2 regions of the Massilia varians genome follow, and region 2 is predicted to be linked to the other one. Evidence: predicted binding sites of a transcription regulator. Region 2 holds the regulator's gene; the other holds the start of a gene.
The links. The regulator NrdR, encoded in region 2, represses ribonucleotide reductase genes. The targets are predictions, from matches to a motif close to CACNANATNTNGTG.

Region 1 (11,535 bases), 2.5 Mb from region 2:
ACCTTCTCGAACGACGCCATGGTCACCGACAGCGCCGCCGGCATGGCAGCCTACATGACCGGCGTGAAGCACAACAACGGCGTGATCTCGATGTCCTTCGGCACCCGCTCGGTCGCGCCAGGCAAGGACGCCAACGGCAATGCCCTGGTCAGCAAGTGCGAGGGCGGCTCGCCCGCCACCACGCTGCTGGAACTGGCGCGCAAGCGCGGCATGGCGCTGGGCGTGGTCACCAACACCAGCGTCACCGACGCCACCCCCGCGTCCGCGTATGGCCATGGCTGCCACCGCAAGCTCGAGACCGATTTCGCGGCCATGCTGGTGCCGGGCGGCGCCGGCTACAATCCGGCGCTCGGAGCGCGCGGCCTGGACGTGATGTTCGGCGGCGGCGCCCAGTTCTTCACCCCCTTCGCAAGCGGCGGCAAGCGCGCCGACAACCGCGACTTGCTGGCCGAAATGCAGGCGCAGGGCTTCCGCGTCGCCCGCGACAGCGCAAGCTTCAAGGCGCTCGCCCTCGATGCACGGCAGCCGGCCATCGGCCTGTTCGCGCCGAACCACATGGACTACGACGCTACTCGCGACCCGGCCAAGCAGCCGAGCCTGACCGAGATGACACGCAAGGCCATCGACCTGCTGGCGCCGCATGCGGGCGCGCAGGGCAAGGGCTTCTTCCTGGTGGTGGAGGGCGGCCTGATCGACCATGCGCTGCATGCCACGCTGGCCAAGCGCGCGCTGCAGGAAACCGTGTCCTACAACGACGCCATGCAGGCCGCGCTGGAGAAGATGGAGCAGCTGGACCCGGGCCTGAAGAACACCCTGATCGTCGCCACCGCCGACCATGACCACACGCTGCTCCTGAACGGCTACACGGTCCGCACCGGCAAGACCACGCCGACCAATCCGGGCGTGCTCGGCCTGGTGCGCAACCTCGACGGCAGCCCCAAGCTGGACAAGGAAGGCCGCCCCTTCACCATCATCGGCTTCGGCACCGGCGAGAACCGCACCAACGGTCCGCGCTCCAGCCAGCCCGCGCTCACCGACGAGATCGTGACGCGCGACGACTACCACCAGGAAGCGGTGGTGCGCACGCGCACCGGAGCCGAAACCCATGGCGGCACCGACGTCTACCTGGGCGCCGCCGGCGCCGGCGCGGAACTCTTCCGCGGGACCATCGACAATACCCGTGTCTTCGGCCTGATCAAGACGGCCGCCGGCCTGTAAGCGGACAAGGAACCTACCCATGAACAAACGACTCAACTTCCTGCTCGCCGCCAGCCTGGCAAGCAGCTGCGCGATGGCCGCGCCGCAGGCCAAGAACATCATCTTCTTCCTCGGCGACGGCATGGGCCCGACCACCATCAGCGCCGCGCGCATCTTCAAGCACGGCGAGGACGGCCTGCTGAACTTCGAACGCCTGGAGCGCACCGCGCGCATCAAGACCTATTCGAACGACTTCCAGACCACCGACAGCGCGCCCTCGATGGGCGCCTACATGACCGGCGTGAAGATCAACCAGGACGGCATCTCGATCAAGGATGCGCGCGCCATCGATCCCGAGAAGGACGCCAACGGCAACCGCACGATCGACAAGTGCGCGCCGAACGACGGCGTGATCGTGCCGACCATCCTGGAGCTGGCCAAGGCCCGCGGCAAATCGGTGGGCGCGGTGACCACCACCGAGCTGACCCACGCCACGCCGGCCTCGACTTTCTCGCATGTCTGCCACCGCGACGCGGCCTACGCCATCGCGCGCCAGATCGTGCCGGGCGGCGAGGGTTACAACCGCGCGCTGGGCGACGGCGTCGACGTCCTGATGGGCGGCGGGCGCCACCACTTCACGCCCTTCGACAAGGCCGCCAACCCGAAAGGCCGCGCGGACGGGCGCGACCTGATGGCGGAGTTCGCGGCGCAGGGCTACGCGGTGGGCAAGACCCGCGCCGACATGATGTCGGCGCGCCCGGGCCGCAAGTTCGTCGGCATCTACAGCGCCGACACCCACATGGACTATTCGCTGGCGCGCCGCGCGGAGCAGCCGACCCTGAGCGAGATGGCCCTGAAGGCAATCGAGCTGCTGTCGAAAGACCCGGACGGCTTCTTCCTGATGGTCGAAGGCGGCAAGATCGACCATGCGCTGCACGACACCAATGCCAAGAACGCGCTGGCCGACACGGTGGCCTTCGACGAGGCGATCCAGGCCGCGATCGACCGCATGCGCGAGATCGATCCGGGGCTGGAGAACACACTGATCGTCGTGACCGCCGACCATGACCACACGATGGTCCTGAGCGGCTATCCGAAGCGCGGCAGCAAGGTGCTGGACATCGTGCACGACTACGCCAGAGGCGAGCCGAAGAAGGACGCCGACGGCAAGACCTTCACCGCGCTCCTGTTCGGCAACGGCAAGGTGCGTCCGGACGTGCGCGCCGACGTCGACAGCGCGGTGGCCCAGGGCGACGAGTACCGGCAGGAAGCCGGCGTGCGCACCGTGTACGAATCGCACGGCGGCGGCGACGTGAAGCTGTACGCCACCGGCGCGGGCTCGGCGCCGTTCAAGGGGACGATGGAGAACACCCAGGTGTTCCACCTGATGAAGGCAGCGGCAGGCCTGTGAATGTAGGGTGGCCGGCTATGCCGGCCGCGCGTTCAAACCGTATGTGAATAGATGCGGCGCGTACAAGCGTCGGTCAGTCGAACGCGCGGACGGCCAAGCCGCCCACCCTACGATGCGCATCCAAACAAAAAGCCCCGGTCTCCCGGGGCTTTCATTTGCAAGGCTACTGGACAGCCGGCCAGTGCTTACTTCAGGTGGTCCGAAATGAGCTTGGTCATTTCGAACATCGAGACCTGCGCCTTGCCGCCGAAGACAGCCTTCAGCTTGTCGTCGGCATTGATCATGCGGCGGTTCGATTCGTCTTGCAGGTTCTGTGCCTTGATGTAGTCCCAGACCTTCTTGGTGACTTCGGTGCGTGGCAGCGGCTTGTTGCCGACCACTGCTGCCAGTTCGCCCGACGGCGTCATCTCTTTCATGAAAGCGGCGTTCGGCTTGCGTGCCGCGGCCGGCTTCGCTGCTGCTTTTGCTGGAGCTGCTTTTTTTGCTGCAGGCTTGGCCGCTGCTGCCGGCTTGGCGGCTGGCTTGGCTGGCGCTGCGGTGGATTTTTTGGCTGTTGCCATCTTCGAGCCTCCTAAAACGATCACAGGGAAAGTTGCGTTATTGACGCACCGGCTTATATTGGTGGCCTTTTACTGTTCATGCAAGTCTTTTTCGAAATTTTTTCATTCTTGTAAGCCCCGATATGCGAGCTATCGCACACTAGGGCATCCGCAAATGAAAAAAACGCGTGCCGGAATGTAAAAAACCGCGCAAAGCCCGTGTCTGCGCGGTTTTCCGGGAATCGCCGGACGCTCAGCGCAGGCCGGGCATCATGCCCTTCATCCCGCGCATCATCTTCATCAAGCCGCCGCCTTTGAGCTTCTTCATCATGGTCTGCATCTGGTCGTACTGGTTCAGCATGCGGTTCACTTCCTGCACCTGCACGCCGGCGCCGGCCGCGATGCGGCGCTTGCGGTTGGCCTTGATCAGGTCCGGCTTGGCGCGCTCCTGCGGCGTCATCGAATCGATGATGCCGACCATGCGGCGCACCTGCTTTTCGGCCTGGTCCATGTTGGCGCCGCTTGCTGCCTGCTGGAACTGGGCCGGCAGTTTATCGAGCAGGCCGGACATGCCGCCCATCTTCTTCATCTGGGTCAGCTGGGCCTTGAAGTCGTTCATGTCGAACTTGCCGCCGCCCTTGATCTTGTTGGCCAGCTCGGTCGCGGCCTCGGCATCGACGCCCTTGCGCGCTTCTTCGACCAGCGCCAGGATGTCGCCCATGCCCAGCACGCGGTTGGCCATGCGCGTCGGATCGAAGGCTTCCAGGCCGTCCAGCTTTTCCGACACGCCGGCGAACTTGATCGGCTTGCCGGTCACGTGGCGCACCGACAGGGCGGCGCCGCCGCGCGAATCGCCATCGAGCTTGGTCAGCACCACGCCGGTAAGCGGCAGCGCGTCGTTGAAGGCCTTGGCGGTGTTGATCGCGTCCTGGCCCAGCATGGCGTCGACCACGAACAGGGTCTCGACCGGATTGACGGCCGCGTGCACCGCGGCGATCTCCTGCATCATCGCTTCGTCGATGCCGAGGCGGCCAGCGGTGTCGATGATCAGGACGTCGTGGTAGTGCTTCTTGGCCCAGTCCAGCGCGTTACGCGCGATGTCGACCGGCTTGTCGTTGGCGGTGGACGGGAAGAAGTCGGCGCCGACCTGCTTGGTGACGGACTCCAGCTGCGCGATCGCGGCCGGACGGTAGACGTCGGCCGACACCGTCAGGACCTTCTTTTTCTTCTGTTCCTTGAGGTACTTGGCGAGCTTGCCGGTGGTGGTGGTTTTACCCACACCCTGCAGGCCGGCCATCAGGATGATCGCCGGCGGCTGCTGGGCGAAGGACAGCTGGGTGGCGTCGGGGCCGAGGTCGGCGCCCATCAGGGCGGCCAGCTCGCGCTGCACCACGCCGACCAGGGCCTGGCCCGGGCTGAGCGAGCCGATGACTTCTTCGCCCAGCGCTTTCTCTTTGACTTTGGCGATGAATTCGCGCACCGCCGGCAGCGCCACGTCGGCCTCGAGCAGGGCCATGCGCACTTCGCGCAGCATCTCGGCGGTGTTCGCCTCGGTGAGGCGCGCTTCGCCGCGCATCGTCTTGACGACCTTGGCTAGGCGTTGGGTAAGGTTATCTAGCATGTTCTACCTACTATATAAGACAGCACGTCGCATTCGACAAACCGCCATTCTACCTTGCGGCAGCCGCCGAGTTCGACCGCCGCAGCGATATAACGCAGTTTTTCGTCACCTGTGATGCGTTCGATCACAGATCACGTACTCATTGGCCATGATTGCAGTCTACCTGCCCGACCGGATCGTCGCTGGATGAGCGCTTAAATATGCCTTAGGGGCGGGGCAGGGCCCGCCCCCGCCATTTCCCGATGGTGTAGACTCTTATTATGCAGAATTCCCTCTTCCTCGCCGCGGCCCTGCTGTACGCGGTGTGCGCCCTGCTGCCGTCGCGCCGGGGCGCCGTCATCTCGGGCGTCACCGCCGTGGCCTGGGCGGTGCATGGCGCCGCGCTCGGACTCGACGTGGCCGAGCCGGGCCGGCTGCGCGTCGGCTTTGCCATCATGCTCTCGAGCGCCCTGTGGGTCTCGGTGGCCGCCTACTGGCTGGAAAACCGCAATTTCGCCCTCGACGGCATGCGCCGCCTGGTCATGCCCTTCGCCGTCGCCGCAAGCGTGCTGCCGGTGGTCTTCCCCGGCAGCCTGCTGCCGCTGAACGGCCAGACGCCGGCCTTCGGCTGGCACGTCCTGGTTGCGGTGCTGGCCTACAGCACGCTCACCATCGCCGCCTTCCACGCCGTGCTGATGGCGCTGCAGGAGGCGCGCCTGCACACGCGTGCCGCCGGCGGCGGCTGGCTGGGCAGCGCGCTGGACCAGCTGCCGGCGCTGCTGACCATGGAAAAGCTGCTGTTCCGCGTGATCTGGATCGGCTTCATCCTGCTCAGCCTGACCGTGCTGTCGGGCGTGGTGTTCTCCGAACAGCTGTTCGGCCGCGCCCTGCGCCTCGACCACAAGAGCGTATTCGCGCTGCTGTCCTGGCTGCTGTTCGCGGCGCTGCTGGCCGGCCGCCGTTTCCAGGGCTGGCGCGGCAAGACCGCGCTGCGCTTCACGCTGGCGGGCTTCGCCACGCTGGCGCTGGCCTACGTCGGCAGCCGCTTCGTGCTCGAAGTCGTCCTGCACCGGGGGCTGGCATGAGCCGCGTCATCTTCTGGCTCCTCCTGATCGGGCTGGTCGTCCTGGCGATCCGCGCCAAGCTCAAGGGCCTGGGCGCGCGCCGCCAGCCGCCCCCCCACCAGGCACCGCCGCGCCAGGCGCCGGTAGGCGAAATCGAAACCATGACCCAGTGCGCGCACTGCGGCATCCACTTTCCGGCCTCCGAAGCGGTCCACGCCGACGGCCACGACTACTGCTCGCCGGGCCACGTGCGCCTGCCGCCGCAGTAAGCCGGCCGATGTCGCCAACAGCGGTGCTGTCCCGCGAAGCGCGCACGACCCTGTGGCGTTCGCTCCAGACCTTCACCGTCACCCGCATCGTCATCGCGCTGGTGCTGCTGCTCTACCTGGGCGTGCGCATCACCGACGGGGGCATGCGCCTGGACGCGGCCAACGCCCCGGCCTGCCTGTTCTACCTGGCGGCGGCGCTGGTCTTCGGCGCGCTCGGCGCCTGGTGGCGGCGCCGCTTCGCGCTGCAACTGGGCTGCCAGATCGCGGTCGACCTGGCCGTGATCTCGCTGCTCTACCTGGAAGCCGGCGGCATGCGCAGCGGCCTGGCGATCCTGTACCTGTTCCCGCTGGCCGGCGCCGCCATCCTGGCGCCCCTGACGCTGGCGCTGTTCTCGAGCGCGGTCGCCACCCTGTTCCTGCTGCTGGAAACCACCTGGCAGGTCTTCATGCAGGACAACGAGCGCTCGCCGATGCAGGCCGGCCTGTACGGCGCCGCCTTCTTCGCCGGGGTGCTGGTGGTGAACCGCCTGGCGGCGCGCCTGATCAAGCAGGAAGAGCTGGCCGCGCAGCGCGGCGCCGACCTGCGTGTGCAGCAGGCGATCAATGCGATCGTGATCGCCGACGTCGGCGACGGCATCCTGGTGGTGGGCAACGACAGCGCGGTCTTCACCGGCAACCCGGCGGCCCGCCGCATGCTGGGCCTGGAAGGGGAGGTGGCGGCCTTCCGGCTGGGCGAGGCGCCGGGCCTGGAACCGCTGGCGCAAGCCTTCAGCGCCTGGCTGCGCGCACCGGGCGAGGACGCGTCGTTCGTGACCGTCAAGCCCTACCAGGAAGACGCCGGCCCCCTGCGCGGCCGGCGCGACCAGCCGGTGCACCTGAAGCTGCGCTTCGCGCGGGTGGACACGCTCGATGCCGCGCTGGGACGCAGCGTGGTGTTCATGCAGGACGTCAGCGCCATCGAGAACCAGGCGCAGCAGCTCAAGCTGGCCTCGATGGGGCGCCTCACCGCCAGCATCGCGCACGAGGTGCGCAACCCGCTGTCGGCGATCGGTCACGCCACCGCGCTGCTGGCCGAAGACCTGCACGGCCCGGCCGAGGTGCGCCTGCTGAAGATCGTGGGCGACAACGTGGCGCGCGTGAACCGCATGGTCGAGGACATCCTGCAGCTGTCGCGCAAGGTGCAGCCGAACGGCGAGCCGGTGCAGCTGGCCGCTTTTCTCGCCGAGCTGAAGGCCGAATTCTGCGAAACCCATGGGCTCGCGGATGATATAGTCTACCTGGGCGACCCCGGGACGAGCGCGCTGCGTTTCGACCCGTTGCACCTGCACGAAGTGCTGCTCAACCTGCTGGGCAATGCGGTGCGCTACGCCAGCCGCGAGCCGGCCAGCATCCGCATCTTCCCGGCCCTGGACGCCGCCGGCCGGATCGAACTGCACGTGCAGGACGACGGCCCCGGCATCACGCCCGAAGTGCGCGCCCACCTGTTCGAGCCCTTCTATACGACCTCGAGCAAGGGCACCGGCCTGGGCCTGTACCTGGCGCGCGAGCTGTGCCTGAACAACGACGCGAAGCTCGACTACGAATACCGCTTCGATCCCACCGCCACCGGACCGCGCCGGGCCAGCGGGCGTTTCGTGATCAGCTTCCCGCAGCCGGCGTGAACCCGGCTTGCCTATATATAGTGTGAGAGAACCATGACCGCACCCCGCATCCTGGTGGTCGACGACGAAGCCGACCTGCGCGAACTGCTCGAGATCACCCTGCTCAAGATGGGGCTGGACGTCGACAGCGCCGCCACGCTGCGCCAGGCGCGCGGCCTGGTCGAGGAGCACGACTATGCGCTGATCCTGACCGACATGCGCCTGCCGGACGGCCTCGGGCTGGAACTGGTGCGCGAGGTGACGGCCTCGCACAAGGGCACGCCGATCGCCGTCATCACCGCCTACGGCAGCGCCGAGAACGCGGTAGTGGCGCTCAAGGCCGGCGCCTTCGACTACATCTCCAAGCCGGTGGCCCTGGATGCGCTGCGTGTGATGGTGCGCTCGGCGCTGAAGCTTTCCGAAACACCGGCGCCGCAGCCGGACGGCGGGGTGCCCGGCTCGCGCATGATCGGCACCTCAAGCGCGATGGCGGCGCTGCGCGCCCAGATCGGACGCCTGGCGCGCTCGAACGCGCCGATCGCGATCACCGGCGAATCCGGCAGCGGCAAGGAACTGGCGGCGCGCGAGATCCACGCCCAGAGTTCGCGCGCCGGCAAGCCTTTTGTTGCGGTGAACTGCGGCGCCATTCCCGAAACCCTGATGGAGGCCGAGTTCTTCGGCTACCGCAAGGGCGCCTTCACCGGGGCGGCGGAAGAGCGCGACGGCTTCTTCCAGGCCGCCAACGGCGGCACTCTGATGCTGGACGAAGTGGCCGACCTGCCGCTGCCGATGCAGGTCAAGCTGCTGCGCGCCATCCAGGAGCGGCGCGTGCGCAAGATCGGCGCCACCGTCGAAGAACCGGTGGACGTGCGCATCATCAGCGCCACCCACCAGGACCTGGCCAAGTGCGTGGAGCAGGGCAGGTTCAGGCAGGATCTGTTCTACCGCCTGAACGTGATCGAACTGTCGCTGCCGCCGCTGCGCGAACGCATCGACGACCTGGCGCCGCTGGTGGACGCGATCCTGGCGCGCCTGGCCGGGCCGGGCCAGGCCGCGCTCGGCCCGGGCGTGCTCGACGCGCTGCGCGCCTACTCCTTTCCCGGAAATATCCGCGAGCTGGAGAACGTGCTGGAGCGGGCGCTGGCCTTTGCCAACGACGGCGTGATCGACGTGGGCGACCTGTCGCTCAAGGCGGCGCGGCCGGGCGATACGGCGCGGCGCGAACCGGCCGCGAGCGCGCCGGCGCCCGTGCCGCTGCCTGAACCGGTGCCGACACCGGTGTCTCCCGCGGCGGAGGCGGCGCCCGCTTGCGCCATGCTGGGCCCGAATGGCTTGCCCGCCAACCTGCCCGAGTACCTGAGCCAGGTCGAGCGCGAGATCATCGGACGCGCCCTGCAGCAGACCCAGTTCAACCGCACCCAGGCGGCAAGCCTGCTCGGCATCAGCCTGCGCCAGCTGCGCTACCAGATGCAGAAGCTGGAGATCTGCGCGCCGGACGACCATGCATGAGCATCTCTATATAATGTAGGGTGGCCGGCTCTGCCGGCCGCGCGTTCAAACCGTGCGTGAATAGATGACACCGCCTCGTTTCACGCGGGACGTGCACGCGCGGTCGGACAAGCCGACCACCCTACAAAAGCAAGACCTGCGGTGTCATCATGTTGTCTTTTCGCCAGTGCAAAATGCACAAGAATGATGCGACGCGCATGTGGCTGCTGAAGCCTTGTGCAGTGTTCCGGAACAGTGTTAGTGCCCGCTCACCGCATACCGCCCGTCGTTCTTGCCCTATGGGCTTGTCAAGCCTGCGCACCAAAAAAAACGAAAAATAATACAAGCGCCGTCACTTGCCCTGACCTGGGTCAGGCACTACAATTAGTCTCATATCAAGTTCGGGCACTAGATATAGTGGTAGTGGATCAGCAGAAACTGGTTCACATCCGACTTGAAGCTTGCTCTGCAAGCGCCTGATTCAACAACGATTTCTACCCTGCCGCATCGGTCTCTTGCTTGGTTGCCAGTAAGAATTTCCATCTGGCGGGGTATCGCTTTGCTTAAAATTTTGTCCGGTTGACAAGTCCGGCGCAAGACAAACGGCAGGTTCGCTGCTCACTGGAGGCTCAATGCAAACAGCACAAGACATTTCGATCAATCCACACGTCACCCCAGGCGCGTCGGCCACCGCCACGCCCGCAGAGATCGTCGCGCGTGGTGACTACCGGGTTATCCGCCGCAACGGCGCCGTGGTCGCTTTCGAACCGCACAAGATCTCGGTCGCGATGACCAAGGCCTTCCTCGCCGTCGCCGGCGGGCAGGGCGCCGCATCGGCCCGCATCCGCGAGCTGGTCGAGCAGCTGACCGGCAACGTGGTGGCCGCCCTGGTGCGCCGCCAGCCGAACGGCGGCACCTTCCACATCGAGGACGTGCAGGACCAGGTCGAACTGTCGCTGATGCGCTCGGGCGAGCATGACGTCGCGCGCGAATACGTGCTGTACCGCGCCAAGCGCATGGAAGAGCGCCGCGCCGCCAAGGAAGCCGCGGGCGGCACCCAGGTCGCCGCGCCGCAGATCCACGTGGTCGACGGCGGCGAGCGCCGCCCGCTGGACATCAACGACGTCCACGCCCTCGTGAACGCCGCCTGCTCGGGCCTGGAGAAGCACGTCGACGCCGACGCGATCGTCGCCGAGACCCTGAAGAACCTGTACGACGGCGTGCCGGTCGAGGAGCTGCACAAGTCGGCCATCCTGGCCGCCCGCGCCCTGATGGAAACCGACCCGGCCTACAGCCAGGTCACCGCGCGCATCCTGCTGCACACCATCCGCAAGGAAGTCTTCGGCCATGAAGTGCCGCAAGCCGGCGCAGCCGCCGAGTACATCACCTACTTCCCGCAGTACATCGCCAAGGGCATCCAGAACGAGCTGCTGGACGAAGCGCTGGGCACCTACGACCTCGAGCGCCTGGCCAAGGCCATCGTCGCCGACCGTGACCTGCAATTCGGCTACATCGGCCTGCAGACCCTGTACGACCGCTACTTCCTGCACGTGCGCGAAACCCGCATCGAGATGCCGCAGGCCTTCTACATGCGCGTCGCGATGGGCCTGGCCCTGCGCGAAGCCGACCGCGAAGCGCGCGCCATCGAGTTCTACAACCTGCTGTCGTCGTTCGACTTCATGAGCTCGACCCCGACCCTGTTCAACTCGGGCACCCGCCGCTCGCAGCTGTCCTCGTGCTACCTGACCACCGTCGGCGACGACCTGGAAGGCATCTACGACGCCATCAAGGAAAATGCGCTGCTGTCGAAGTTCGCCGGCGGCCTGGGCAACGACTGGACGCCGGTCCGCGCACTGGGCTCGCGCATCAAGGGCACCAACGGCAAGTCGCAGGGCGTGGTCCCGTTCCTGAAAGTCGTGAACGACACCGCCGTCGCGGTGAACCAGGGCGGCAAGCGCAAGGGCGCGGTCTGCGCCTACCTGGAAACCTGGCACATGGACATCGAGGAATTCCTCGACCTGCGCAAGAACACCGGCGACGACCGCCGCCGCACCCACGACATGAACACCGCGAACTGGATTCCGGACCTGTTCATGAAGCGCGTGATGGAGAAGGGCCACTGGAGCCTGTTCTCGCCGAGCGAAACGCCTGACCTGCACGACAAGGTCGGCAAGGCCTTCGAAGAAGCCTACGTCGCCTATGAAGCCAAGGCGGCGCGCGGCGAAATGACCGTGTACAAGAAGGTCGAAGCGCTCGACCTGTGGCGCAAGATGCTGTCGATGCTGTTCGAAACCGGCCACCCGTGGATCACCTTCAAGGATCCGTGC
Region 2 (11,535 bases):
GCGCTGGCGCGCGTCGCGCATCGCCTCGATCTCGGCATGCGCCTGGCCCGCCGGCTGGGTGTGGCCGGCGCCGATCACGACGCCGTCGCGCACGAGCACGCAGCCGACCCGGGGATTCGGCGCCGTGATGTGCATGCCTTTCGCCGCCCAGGCCAGGGCCAGCGCCATGCCCTCGGTATCGTTGTGAATCTGTGCCGTGTCGTTTGCCAAGGTGTTCCGTTCCGCTATCAAGGCCCGGCCCGCAGCCGGGGACTAGCGAGGCGCCAGGGCGCCGTCGCAGCCGTCGTCGCGTGCCGGGTTGCACTGCCGCACGCGTCCGAGCATGTTGATTTTAATACGCCGGACATGCCCGCCGTGAAACAGCGACAGCGTACCGAGCCGTGACGCGCCGCTGTTGCTGTCGCTGCAGCTGCGTCCGGCGCCATTGTAGGCGATGTAATGGGGCGGCGCTGGCTGGGTGAAGGAAAAGTCGATCCGCAGGCCTTCCGGCAGCGGACCGTGGACGGCCAGGATCTCATCAAGCGCGCCCGGCTGGCGGTCGCCGTCGCGGTCGATGAACACCGTCCAGCCGCGCGTCCAGTCGGCCCCGGCGGGATCGCGCGGCGCCAGCTTGACCCGTTCGTTGCGGGCGATCGCCTGGGCCCGCGTATGCAGGATGGCGTCATGCAGCTCGCCGGCGGCCGCCGTGATCTGCTGGGCAGCCAGCAGGGCATGCAGGTCCGGCGCGGCGACCGCAAACGCCACGGCGGCAATCGCCAGCACCACGGCCAGCTCGGCCAGCGTGGCGCCGCTGCCGCTCCGGCGCGCGACCGGGGCGTTCACGGCCAGCATCGCCGCCCGCCGCCGCTGGCGCCCTGTATTCCCCGGCTGTCGAAGCTCAGCACGCCGCAGTCCGGATCGCGAAAGCCCGTGTCGACGTTCGCGGTGCCCGGCCGGGCGCGCAGTTCGATGCATTGGGTGATGGCCTCCCCCTCGCAGGCGCGTCCTTCGAGCTCGTAGGCGCTGTCCTGCGCCGTGGCGCCCAGCCACCAGCGGAACTGGCGGCTGTCCGGGTCGACCGAGGCCGCCGAGAAGGCCACATAGGTATGGTGCAGGGCGCGGTACTGTTCCTGGCGCTGCATGGTGTCGACCAGCGCCAGCTGGGCTTCGACCCGGCGCGCCTTGACCAGGTGACGGGCATATCCCGGATAGGCGATCGCGGCCAGGATAGCGACGATCGCCAGCACCACCAGCAGTTCCACCAGCGTGAACCCACGACTGCGCTTCATCGTCCCTCCGCCCCCGCTGCCACGGACTCGTGCCAGTTGCCGATCTCGCGCCAGCCCACCCGGATGCCCGCTCCGCCCGCCGTGCCCGGCAAGGCCGGCGGCGCGGGCGCCGCCGCTTGCGGCACGGTTTCCTCCTCCTGCCCCGGCGGCGGCGTACTGGGCAGCAGCTTGCGGTAATAGGCCTGGAGCGCCACCTGGGTGCTCGCCATGCTGCCGAAACCGAGCGCGCTCACCCGGTACAGCAGCGCACCGGGCACGGACGACAGCCGTTCGACCAGGTAGCGCGGCGCCCGGGCCGGCAGCGCGCCCTCGCCGGCCGGAAGCAGCGCGCCCGTGAAGCTTCCGAGCGCGACCGCCGGCCCCTCGTCGTCCGCCAGCAGGGCGAACAGCGCGTCGGCCTGCGGCGCGTGTTCGCACAGGCCCTCGTAGGGAGCGCCGCCCCGGCAGCCGGCGGCGAAGGCGGCCGGGGTGGCGTGTGCCAGCGCGGCGGCGCGTGCCGAGGCCGGATCCTGGCCGCCTTCGATGTCCTGCTCGGCATCGGCCAGGGCCGCCATCGCGGCCTGCAGCGCCAGCAGCCGGTCGCGCTCATGGCCGGCGGCGCGTGCCCCGCTGATCGCCGTGCGCGCCGCGGCGATGCTGCCCAGCAGCACGGCCAGCATCAGCAGCAGCGCCGTGAGCAACGCGACGCCGCGCTGGCCGGCGCGGCATGACAGGTGGATGACGGTGCGCATGCGGCCTCAGCGCAGGCGTGCGGGCAAGGCGATCGTGGTGCCGAACACCTTGCGGTAGCGCGGCCCGTCGGCGCCGGACAGGGCCGCCTCCTGCAGGCGAGTGCCGGCATCGAGGTCCGCGAGGGCGCCATAGTCGCGCCCGAACAGCTCGTACACCAGCGCGCGTGCCGAGGCGAGCCTGCTGGCCGGCCCGCGCAGCAACAGGGCCACGCGCACGCTGGCGATCTTTTTCCAGTGGGTGCGCCGGCGCAGGTCGGCGTCGCGCTCGGCCGGGGTGCTGCCTGCCAGCACCAGGCCCGCGTCCAGGCCGGCCAGCGCGCTGGCGTTCAGGTAACGCTCGGGCGTACCGTCGGCGTCGCCATCGAGCCCGTACAGCACCTGGAAGCCGTCGACGGCGCCGACCACCGCGTCCGCCGACCAGGCATGCGCGCCACGGTATTTGCAGCGCAGCTCGGTGTCGCCCTGGGTATTGCGGGCGACGTAGAAGATGCTCCAGCCTTCCTCGTCGCGGTGCACGGCGAAGCCGGCGCAATCGAGGCTGGTGCCGTCGCCGTTGGGCGGCGCGCCGGTGCCCGGGAAGCGGATCGCCAGCACGTCGCTGCCGTTGACGGCGTCGACCGGCGCATTGTCGATGCCGAAGCCGGCCTGGCTGACCCTGCGGGCATCAAGCCCGGACAGGCGTGGCGGAGCCGCCGGATCCGGGCCGCCGCCCTGCCCTTCCCAGTCGGCCGCCGCCAACTGACGCACGGCGCGCGCGATCGCCTCGAGCGCGTAGCGTCCGGCGTCGTCCATCGCGGCCGTCTCCACCTGCACGGCGAAGGCGCGATTGGCCCAGATGAACAGGCTGGCGGCGGCGAGCAGCACGCCCAGGCCGACGCCCAGGGCGACCAGCAGTTCGGGCATGCTCATGCCCCGCTGCGCCTGCGTGCGCGTCCTCATCGGAGCACCCCGACGTAGCCGGGCGCGTCGCCCGTGCCCTGCCAGCCCAGCTTGACGACCGGCAGCGCGCCGGCAGCGCCGTCGCAACTCCAGCGCCAGCGCTTGCCGGCGCTGTCCCAGGGGGCGCCGTCGCGGCAGACCGCGATGCGGCCGCCCGGAAACTGTGCGTGGACCGCCTGGCGGATTTCATGCAGGTCGAACTCGGCCAGCTGGGCCGGCGTGCAGGCGGCCGCGAAGCAAGCGGTGCCGGCCGCGGGCGGACCGCTCGCCGCGTCGTACGACAAACCTAGATAGGGATTGGCGCCGTCCGGCAGGCTGGCCACGGCCGGATTGACCTGCATGCGCGCCGACAGCGCGGCGGCCAGCTGGGCCGCCTCGGACATCAGCGCCGACTGCTGGCGGGTGCGCTCGGCAGTGAGCTGCGTGGCGCCCGCGCCGACGATGCCGACCGCCAGCACGAACAAGGCAACCAGCACCTCGGCCAGCGTAAAACCATGAGCCTTAACCTGCACCGCGCCCTCCTCCGTGGTTAGCCTGCGCAAGCGGCTTGCGCTTGCGAGCTGCGAAGTTATCAGGCGTGGCGGGGCCAGCCGTGAGCTGGCGCAATCGGGTTCGGGGAACTGCTGAGTTTAGATAGCCGCGCTTGCGCGCTTGCTATTTCCGCGGCTGGCCGACTTCGGCGATCGCCTCCTGGAACTCGGCCAGGTCTTCGAAATTCTTGTACACCGAGGCAAAGCGGATATAGGCGATCTTGTCGAGGCGCTTGAGTTCCTGCATCACCAGCTCGCCGACGTAGCCGGTGTCCACCTCGCGCAAGCCGCTGGTCAGGAGCTTTTCCTCGATGGTGGCCACTGCCGTGTCGATCGCTTCGGCCGCGACCGGGCGCTTGCGCAAGGCCAGCATCAGGCTGCCGCGCAGCTTGTTCGACGAGAACTCGGTGCGGCTGCCGTTCTTCTTGACGATGATCGGCATCGACAGCTCGATGCGCTCGTAGGTGGTGAAGCGCTTGTCGCACTTGGCGCAGCGCCGCCGCCGGCGGATGGCGTCCCCCTCCTCCGACACGCGGGTGTCGAGGACCTGGGTATCTTCATGCTGGCAGAACGGACATTTCATGGGCGCCGGGGATTCAAAAAGGGCCGCAGCGAGCGGCCCCTGGGTTGCTTACTTCGCGTAGACCGGGTACTTGTCGGTCAGCTTCTTGACTTCCACCTTGACGCGCTCGATGGTCGCGGCGTCGTGCGGGTTGTCCAGCACGTCGGCAATCAGGTGGCCCACCTTGACCGCGTCTTCTTCCTTGAAGCCGCGGGTGGTGAAGGCCGGGCTGCCGAGGCGGATGCCCGAGGTGACGAAAGGTTTTTGCGGGTCGTTCGGGATGCCGTTCTTGTTGCAGGTCATGTGTGCCTGGCCCAGGATCGCTTCCGCTTCCTTGCCGGTCAGGCCTTTCGAACGCAGGTCGACCAGCATCACGTGCGACTCGGTACGGCCCGAGACGATGCGCAGGCCGCGCTCGGTCAGGGTGTCGGCCAGGGCCTTGGCGTTCTTGACCACCTGCTTCTGGTATTCCTTGAACTCCGGCGACAGCGCTTCCTTGAAGGCCACGGCCTTGCCGGCGATCACGTGCATCAGCGGACCGCCCTGGATGCCCGGGAAGATCGCCGAGTTGATCTGCTTTTCGTACTCGGCCTTCATCAGGATGATGCCGCCGCGCGGGCCGCGCAGCGACTTGTGGGTGGTCGAGGTGACGAAGTCGGCGTGCGGCACCGGGTTCGGGTACTCGCCCGCGGCGATCAGGCCGGCGTAGTGGGCCATGTCGACCATGAAGTAGGCGCCGACTTCCTTGGCGATACGGGCGAAGCGCTCGAAGTCGATGCGCAGGGCAAAAGCGGAAGCGCCGGCGATGATCATCTTCGGCTTGTGCTCGCGCGCCAGGCGTTCCATGGCCTCGTAGTCGATGTCTTCCTGCTCGGTCAGGCCGTAAGAAACGACGTTGAACCATTTGCCCGACATGTTCAGCGCCATGCCGTGGGTCAGGTGACCGCCTTCGGCCAGCGACATGCCCATGATGGTGTCGCCGGGTTTCAGCATGGCGAAGAACACGCCCTGGTTGGCCTGCGAACCCGAATTCGGCTGGACGTTGGCGGCTTCCGCGCCGAACAGCTGCTTGAGGCGGTCGATCGCCAGCTGCTCGGCGACGTCGACGTATTCGCAGCCACCGTAGTAGCGCTTGCCCGGATAGCCTTCGGCGTACTTGTTGGTCAGCTGCGAGCCCTGCGCTTCCATCACCGCCGGCGAGGTGTAGTTTTCCGAAGCGATCAGTTCGATGTGGTCTTGCTGGCGAACGTTTTCCTTCTGGATGGCATCCCACAGTTCCGGGTCGACATTGGCGAGCGTGTGATCTTTTGCAAACATGTAAAACTCCAATCGAGAGAAATACCAGGCAACGGCAGCGCAGTGCGGGCAGCGGGACCAGCGGCGCAAGGCAGCCCGATACGACACGTACCAGTTGTGGCTGCCCAGGCGAACGGCGAGTTGGCGTCTCAGGTTCCCCGGTGGGACTCCACCTTTGCCGCGGGCCGCCATCAGGATGCGGACGCACGGCGTTTCGCCAGTTACGTGAGACGTGAATTCAGCTGATTGTATGTGATCCGGGCCTCTTAGGGCAAGGAAACTGCTGTCGTCTTAACAAGCTCGGGGCGGCCAGCGGGATCCTGACTATTTCGGCTACAATTTTCAGCTCCTCTGCCCTCAGGACCCACCATGATCGTCTTTATTACCGGCGCTTCGGCCGGCTTCGGCGCCGCGATGGCGCGCATCTTCGTCCAGAACGGCCACCGCGCCATCCTCGCCGCGCGCCGCACCGAGCGCGTCGAAGAGCTGGCACGCGAACTGGGCAACAGCGCCCTGGCGGTTACCCTGGACGTCACCAGCCGCGCCTCGATCGAGGCCGCTTTGAGCAGCCTGCCGGAAGGCTGGCGCGACATCGACGTGCTCATCAACAATGCGGGCCTGGCGCTGAACACCAAGCCGGCGCACGAGGTGCCGCTGGAAGACTGGGACACCATGATCGCCACTAACTGCCAGGGCCTGGTGACCATGACCCGCGCCGTGCTCCCCGGCATGGTGGCGCGCTCAAGCGGCCTGGTCATCAACCTGGGCTCGGTGGCGGGCCACTACCCCTACCCGGGCGGCAACGTGTACGGCGCCACCAAGGCCTTCGTGGAACAGTTCACCCTGAACCTGCGCGCCGACCTGGTCGGCACCGGCGTGCGCGCCACCAACCTGGCGCCGGGACTGTGCGGCGGCACCGAGTTCTCGAACGTGCGCTTCAAGGGCGACGACGCGGCCGCGGCCAAGGTGTACGAAGGCACGACGCCGCTGAGCGCCGAGGACATCGCCGCCACGGCCTACTGGATCGCGACCCTGCCGCCGCACGTGAACGTGAACAGCATCGAACTGATGCCGACCTGCCAGGGCTTCTCGCCCTTCGCCATCAAGCGCACCTGATCATCCCGCCCACGCCAGGACATCCCCGATATTGCTGGCGTGTATCGGGCGCTCTGCAATTGTGAGAAAGTGTTACAGTTATTGGCCTTTCGGCTATGTTTCACGTCTACTATTACGCGCCAACATTGCCTTACCGATAGGCACGCCCGACCATTTCCTTCCTATATGTTCGCAAACGTACATAAGGAGGGTAAAAATCGCGTAAAATGTTTCCTATTTTCATTTAAATGGCAGGGGAAATGCCTTCAGCTTTTGACTGGACAGTCAGGGTCTATTACGAAGATACCGACGCCGGTGGCATCGTGTTTTACGCCAATTACCTGAAGTTCTTTGAACGTGCGCGCACCGAATGGCTGCGTGCGGCAGGCGTCGGCCAGCAGGAATTGCTGGAGGCCGAGGGCGCCGCCTTCGTCGTCAAGAGGGCTTCCCTGGACTACCATGCGCCGGCGCGCCTGGACGACGTGCTGACCATTCGCACCACGGTCGAAAAGCTCGGCCGCGCATCGGTCCAGTTCGCCCAGCAGGCCTGGAAGGGCGAGCTGCTGCTCACCAGCGCCAGCGTCAAGGTCGGCTGCGTCGACACCGCCACCATGCGCCCGCGTTCGCTTCCCGAGCAGGCTGCTGATAAAATGCGCGCCGCGTAGGCGCATATTCATTTGACAAGATATTAGACAACAGACTTCCACCCGATGACCGAGACTCCAGACCTTTCGCTGACCGCCCTGATCTCCAATGCCCACGTGCTGGTGCAGCTGATCATGGCCCTGTTGCTGATCCTCTCGATCGTCAGCTGGACCTATATCTTCCGCAAGACTTTCGCCCTGCGCGCCGCGCGCAGCCAGACCGAGCAGTTCGAACGCAGCTTCTGGGCCGGCGGCAACCTGCACACCCTGCACCAGAGCGCCAGCGCCCAGCGCGACCAGAGCGGCCCGCTGGCCCGCATCTTCGAATCGGGCATGGGCGAATTCATCAAGGGCAAGCAGGCCGCGCGCGACATGAACGACATGGGTCCGGTGCTGGACGGCTCGCGCCGCGCCATGCGCGCCGCCTTCCAGCGCGAACTCGACGCCCTCGACATCCACCTGAACTTCCTGGCCTCGGTCGGCTCGGTGTCCCCTTACATCGGCCTGCTCGGCACCGTGTGGGGCATCATGAACGCCTTCCGTGGCCTGGCCAACGTGCAGCAGGCCACCCTGGCCGTGGTCGCGCCCGGCATTGCCGAAGCGCTGATCGCCACCGCGATCGGCCTGTTCGCCGCAATTCCGGCAGTGGTGGCGTACAACCGCTTCACCCACGACATCGATCGCCTGGCGATCCGCTTCGAGAGCTTCGTGGAAGAATTCTCGAACATCCTGCAGCGCCAGGCGCGCTGAAGCGAGGGGAACCGGGATGGCCTTTAACAGCAGCCTGCGCAGCGGACGCAAACGCGCTTTCAAATCCGAAATCAACGTCGTGCCCTACATCGACGTGATGCTGGTGCTGCTCATCATCTTCATGGCGGTGCCGGCCAACGAGGCGCCGAGCGTGGTGAATCTGCCGGCCGCCGAGAAATCGGCGCTGCCGCCGGACACCTATATCCGCGTCGCGGTCCAGCCCGACAACAGGCTGTCGATCGGCGTCGGTGGCAAGCAGAAGGCCGCCATGGAAGACGTGGCCGACCGCACCGCCCTGCTGGCCCGCCTGCGCGCGCTGCACGAGGAGAATCCGGACTATCCGGTCCTGATCGAGGGCGACCGCGAGAGCAAGTACGACGATGTGATCCAGCTGATTTCCGAAGCGAAGAAGATGGGCATCAACCGGGTGGGACTGGCCACCAAGTGACATGTCTGCCGCAATGAAGCCCGCCACCCAGCCAGCCAGCGCCGGCACGCCCTACCGCGTGCCGCCGGAACCGAGCCGCCTGCCCGCCTTCCTGCTGGCAGTGGCGGTGCACGCCGTCTTGCTGGGCTTCCTGTACTTCGGCATCAGCTGGCAGAGCAACGAGCCGGTCGCCGTCGAGGCCGAAGTCTGGGACATGTCGGTCCAGAGCGCCGCCGCGCCGGCGCTCCCGCTGCCGCCCGCCCCGGAGCCGGAGCCGGAACCGGAATCTGCCCCGGTGCCGGCCCCGCCGCCGCGTCCGGTGGAACCGCCGCCGGTGGAACGTCCCGCGCCGGTCGAGCCGGACATCAAGCTGCAGCGCGAGAAGGAACGCAAGGAAAAGGAACAGCGCGAGCTGGCCGAGAAGAAAGAACGTGAGCGCAAGGAAGAATTGCGCAAGGAACAGGAACGCAAGGAACTCGCCAAGAAGGAAGAAGCCGAGAAGAAGAAAAAAGAGGAAGCCGAGCGCCAGAAGAAAGAACTCGCGAAGAAGGAAGAAGCCGAGAAGAAAAGGAAGGAAGAAGCCGCCAAGCTGGCCGAAGCCAAGAAGCAGAAGGCCGCCGCCGAGAAGGCCGAGGCCGCCAAGCTCGAGAAGCTGCGCCAGGAAGACCTGAAACGCATGGCCGGCGCCATGGGCAGCACCGGCACGGCCGAGAAGTCGACCGCACCGAAGGCCGATTCGGGCTACGTGGCCGCGATCACCGCCGCCATCAAGAGCGCCACCGCCTACGGCGGCAGCACCACGATGCCGGGCAATCCGAAGGCCGTGTTCAAGGTGGAGCAGTTGCCGACCGGTGAAATCATGTCGGTGCGCCTGGTGAAAAGCAGCGGTGTGCCTGAGTTTGACAGAGCAGTGGAAAATGGTATCAAAAAGGCATCGCCGCTTCCCAAGAAAAAGGACGGGACGGTCGAGCGCGTACTTGATGTCAATTTCTCGATGAAAGATTACGACTGATTCGGTTTCAACGACAGACTATGAAAAAACTCCATTACCTGCTGTTTAGCGCCACCCTCCTGATGGGAACGGCGAGCCATGCCCAGATCAAGGTCGAGATCGCCGGTGTCGGCAGCAACCAGATCCCGGTCGCGGTCGCGGCCTTCGCCGACGAAAACCTGGCGCAGGACGACGTCTCCGACATCATCCGCGCCGACCTCGAGCGCAGCGGCATCTTCAAGGTCATCGATGCGCGCCAGACCATCAGCGACAGCGCCAGCGTCGACCTGTCCGCCTTCCGCGCCAGCGGCGCCGACGCGCTGGTGGTCGGCAGCGTCAGCCGCAGCCCGGACGGCCGCTTCGCGATCCGCTACAAGCTGCACGACACCGTCAAGGGCGCGCCGATCTCGCAACTGGGCGGCGAAGTGCAGCCGAAGTACGTGCGCCTGCAGGCCCACCGCATCGCCGACGACATCTACGAAAAGCTGACCGGCGTGCGCGGCATCTTCTCGACCCGCATCGCCTACGTCAAGAACAGCGGCAGCGGTAGCGCGCTGGTGGTGGCCGACGCCGACGGCGAGAACGAGATCGTGGCCGCCCACGGCCGCGAATCGATTATCTCGCCGGCCTGGTCGCCAGACGGCACCAAGGTCGCCTACGTCTCGCTGGAAGACCGCAAACCGGTGGTCTACCTGCAGGACCTGATGACCGGCCGCCGCAACGTGATCTCCAACGTCAAGGGCAACAACTCGGCGCCGGCCTGGTCGCCGGACGGCAGCATGCTCGCCGTGGCCCTCTCGAAAGACGGCAACACCGAGATCTACACCGTGCGTCCGGACGGCAGCGGCCATCGCCGCCTGACCAATAATCCGGCGATCGACAGCGAACCGCAATTCTCGGCCGACGGGCAAAGCATTTACTTCATGAGCGACCGCAGCGGCGGTCCGCAGATCTACAAGATGAGCGTCGCGGGCGGCAATGCCACCCGCGTCACGTTCAACGGCAACTACAACATCAGCCCGCGCGTGTCGCCAGACGGCAAGACCCTGGCCTGGATTTCCCAGCGCAACGGCAATTTCTCCCTTTATGCGATGGACCTGGCCTCGGGCCAGGAACTCCGCCTGGCCGATGGGGCCACCGAACCGAGTTTTTCGCCTAACGGCAAGTACATCATGTATGCGACCAAGGGCGGCGGGCGTGCCTCGCTGGCCGTGGTCTCGGTGGATGGACGGGTCAAGCAGCGCCTGACCACCAATGCGGGAAACATTCGGGAGCCCAGCTGGGGTCCCTTCATGAAGTAAAAAAGCAGTACAACTTTAATAGACAAGGAGAAAAACCATGCGCAACTTCCAGAAATTGGCCCTCATCGCTTCGGCTGTCCTGCTGACCGCCTGCTCGTCGACCAAGCTGCAGGAAACCCCGGTCGTCGAAAAGACCCCGACCCCGGCGCCTGTCGCCCAGGCTGAACCGGAACGCGTCATCCGCCCGGTCGAAACCGGCAACGTCGACCCGCTGAACGATCCGCAAGGCGTGCTGGCCAACCGCAGCATCTACTTCGACTACGACAGCTTCGTCGTGCGCGAAGACGGCAAGCCGGTGGTTGCCAACCACTCGCAATACCTGACCAAGAACACCGGCCGCAAGATCCTGATCCAAGGCAACACCGACGAACGCGGCGGCACCGAGTACAACCTGGCCCTGGGCCAGAAGCGTGCCGAAGCCGTCCGTCGCGCGATGGCCGCACTGGGCGTGTCGGACAACCAGATGGAAGCCGTCTCGCTGGGCGAAGAAAAGCCGAAGGCAACCGGCAGCAACGAAGAGGCGTGGGCTCAGAACCGCCGCGCCGACATCGTTTATCAGTAATAGTTGATCAAATCGGCTGATACGGCTTAAGCCTGAGCCGATTGACAGCGGGGCGGACGGCAGTGCAGACTGCATCCGCCCCGTTTTTACTCTGCAACCGGAAAGAACTGTCATGATGAAACTGTCCCCGTCCCGTCTTGCCTGCCTGGTCCTGGCAGCCTGGATGCCGCTGCAGGCGTCCGCCGGCCTGCTCGACGACAACGAAGCACGCAAGGCCATCCTCGACCTGCGCGCCAAGGTCGATGCCGTGGCCCGTGACCTGAAAGCCCAGATCGACACCAAGTCGGACAGGACGGTCCAGCTCGACATGCTGAACCAGCACGAGCAGACCATGCAGGAAATCGCGCGCCTGCGCGGCCAGATCGAAGTGCTGGCCAACCAGATCACCCGCGCCCAGGAAAGCCAGAGGCAGCTGTACGCCGACCTCGACGCGCGCCTG

Region 1: MasN3_RS22895 (ribonucleoside-diphosphate reductase subunit alpha) is a predicted target of NrdR. The motif match lies at 9,615-9,628, and genes of this name have one in related genera.

The regions. Positions count from the first base shown of each region.
Region 1 covers NZ_AP026966.1:5,079,391-5,090,925, reverse strand. The annotation lists gene MasN3_RS22935 (alkaline phosphatase) at 1-1,218, shown strand, start outside; gene MasN3_RS22930 (alkaline phosphatase) at 1,238-2,608, shown strand; gene MasN3_RS22925 (SWIB/MDM2 domain-containing protein) at 2,794-3,168, opposite strand; gene ffh (signal recognition particle protein) at 3,401-4,768, opposite strand; gene MasN3_RS22915 (cytochrome C assembly family protein) at 5,029-5,832, shown strand; gene MasN3_RS22910 (PP0621 family protein) at 5,829-6,080, shown strand; gene MasN3_RS22905 (two-component system sensor histidine kinase NtrB) at 6,089-7,741, shown strand; gene MasN3_RS22900 (sigma-54-dependent transcriptional regulator) at 7,775-9,229, shown strand; gene MasN3_RS22895 (ribonucleoside-diphosphate reductase subunit alpha) at 9,841-11,535, shown strand, end outside.
Region 2 covers NZ_AP026966.1:2,042,449-2,053,983, reverse strand. The annotation lists gene ribD (bifunctional diaminohydroxyphosphoribosylaminopyrimidine deaminase/5-amino-6-(5-phosphoribosylamino)uracil reductase RibD) at 1-168, opposite strand, end outside; gene MasN3_RS09365 (GspH/FimT family protein) at 253-831, opposite strand; gene MasN3_RS09360 (type IV pilin protein) at 819-1,268, opposite strand; gene MasN3_RS09355 (pilus assembly protein) at 1,265-1,999, opposite strand; gene MasN3_RS09350 (PilW family protein) at 2,006-2,908, opposite strand; gene pilV (type IV pilus modification protein PilV) at 2,935-3,450, opposite strand; gene nrdR (transcriptional regulator NrdR) at 3,593-4,051, opposite strand; gene glyA (serine hydroxymethyltransferase) at 4,100-5,347, opposite strand; ZMP/ZTP riboswitch at 5,443-5,561, opposite strand; gene MasN3_RS09330 (SDR family oxidoreductase) at 5,696-6,442, shown strand; gene ybgC (tol-pal system-associated acyl-CoA thioesterase) at 6,682-7,086, shown strand; gene tolQ (protein TolQ) at 7,132-7,815, shown strand; gene MasN3_RS09315 (biopolymer transporter ExbD) at 7,832-8,263, shown strand; gene tolA (cell envelope integrity protein TolA) at 8,265-9,254, shown strand; gene tolB (Tol-Pal system beta propeller repeat protein TolB) at 9,275-10,534, shown strand; gene pal (peptidoglycan-associated lipoprotein Pal) at 10,572-11,096, shown strand; gene ybgF (tol-pal system protein YbgF) at 11,209-11,535, shown strand, end outside.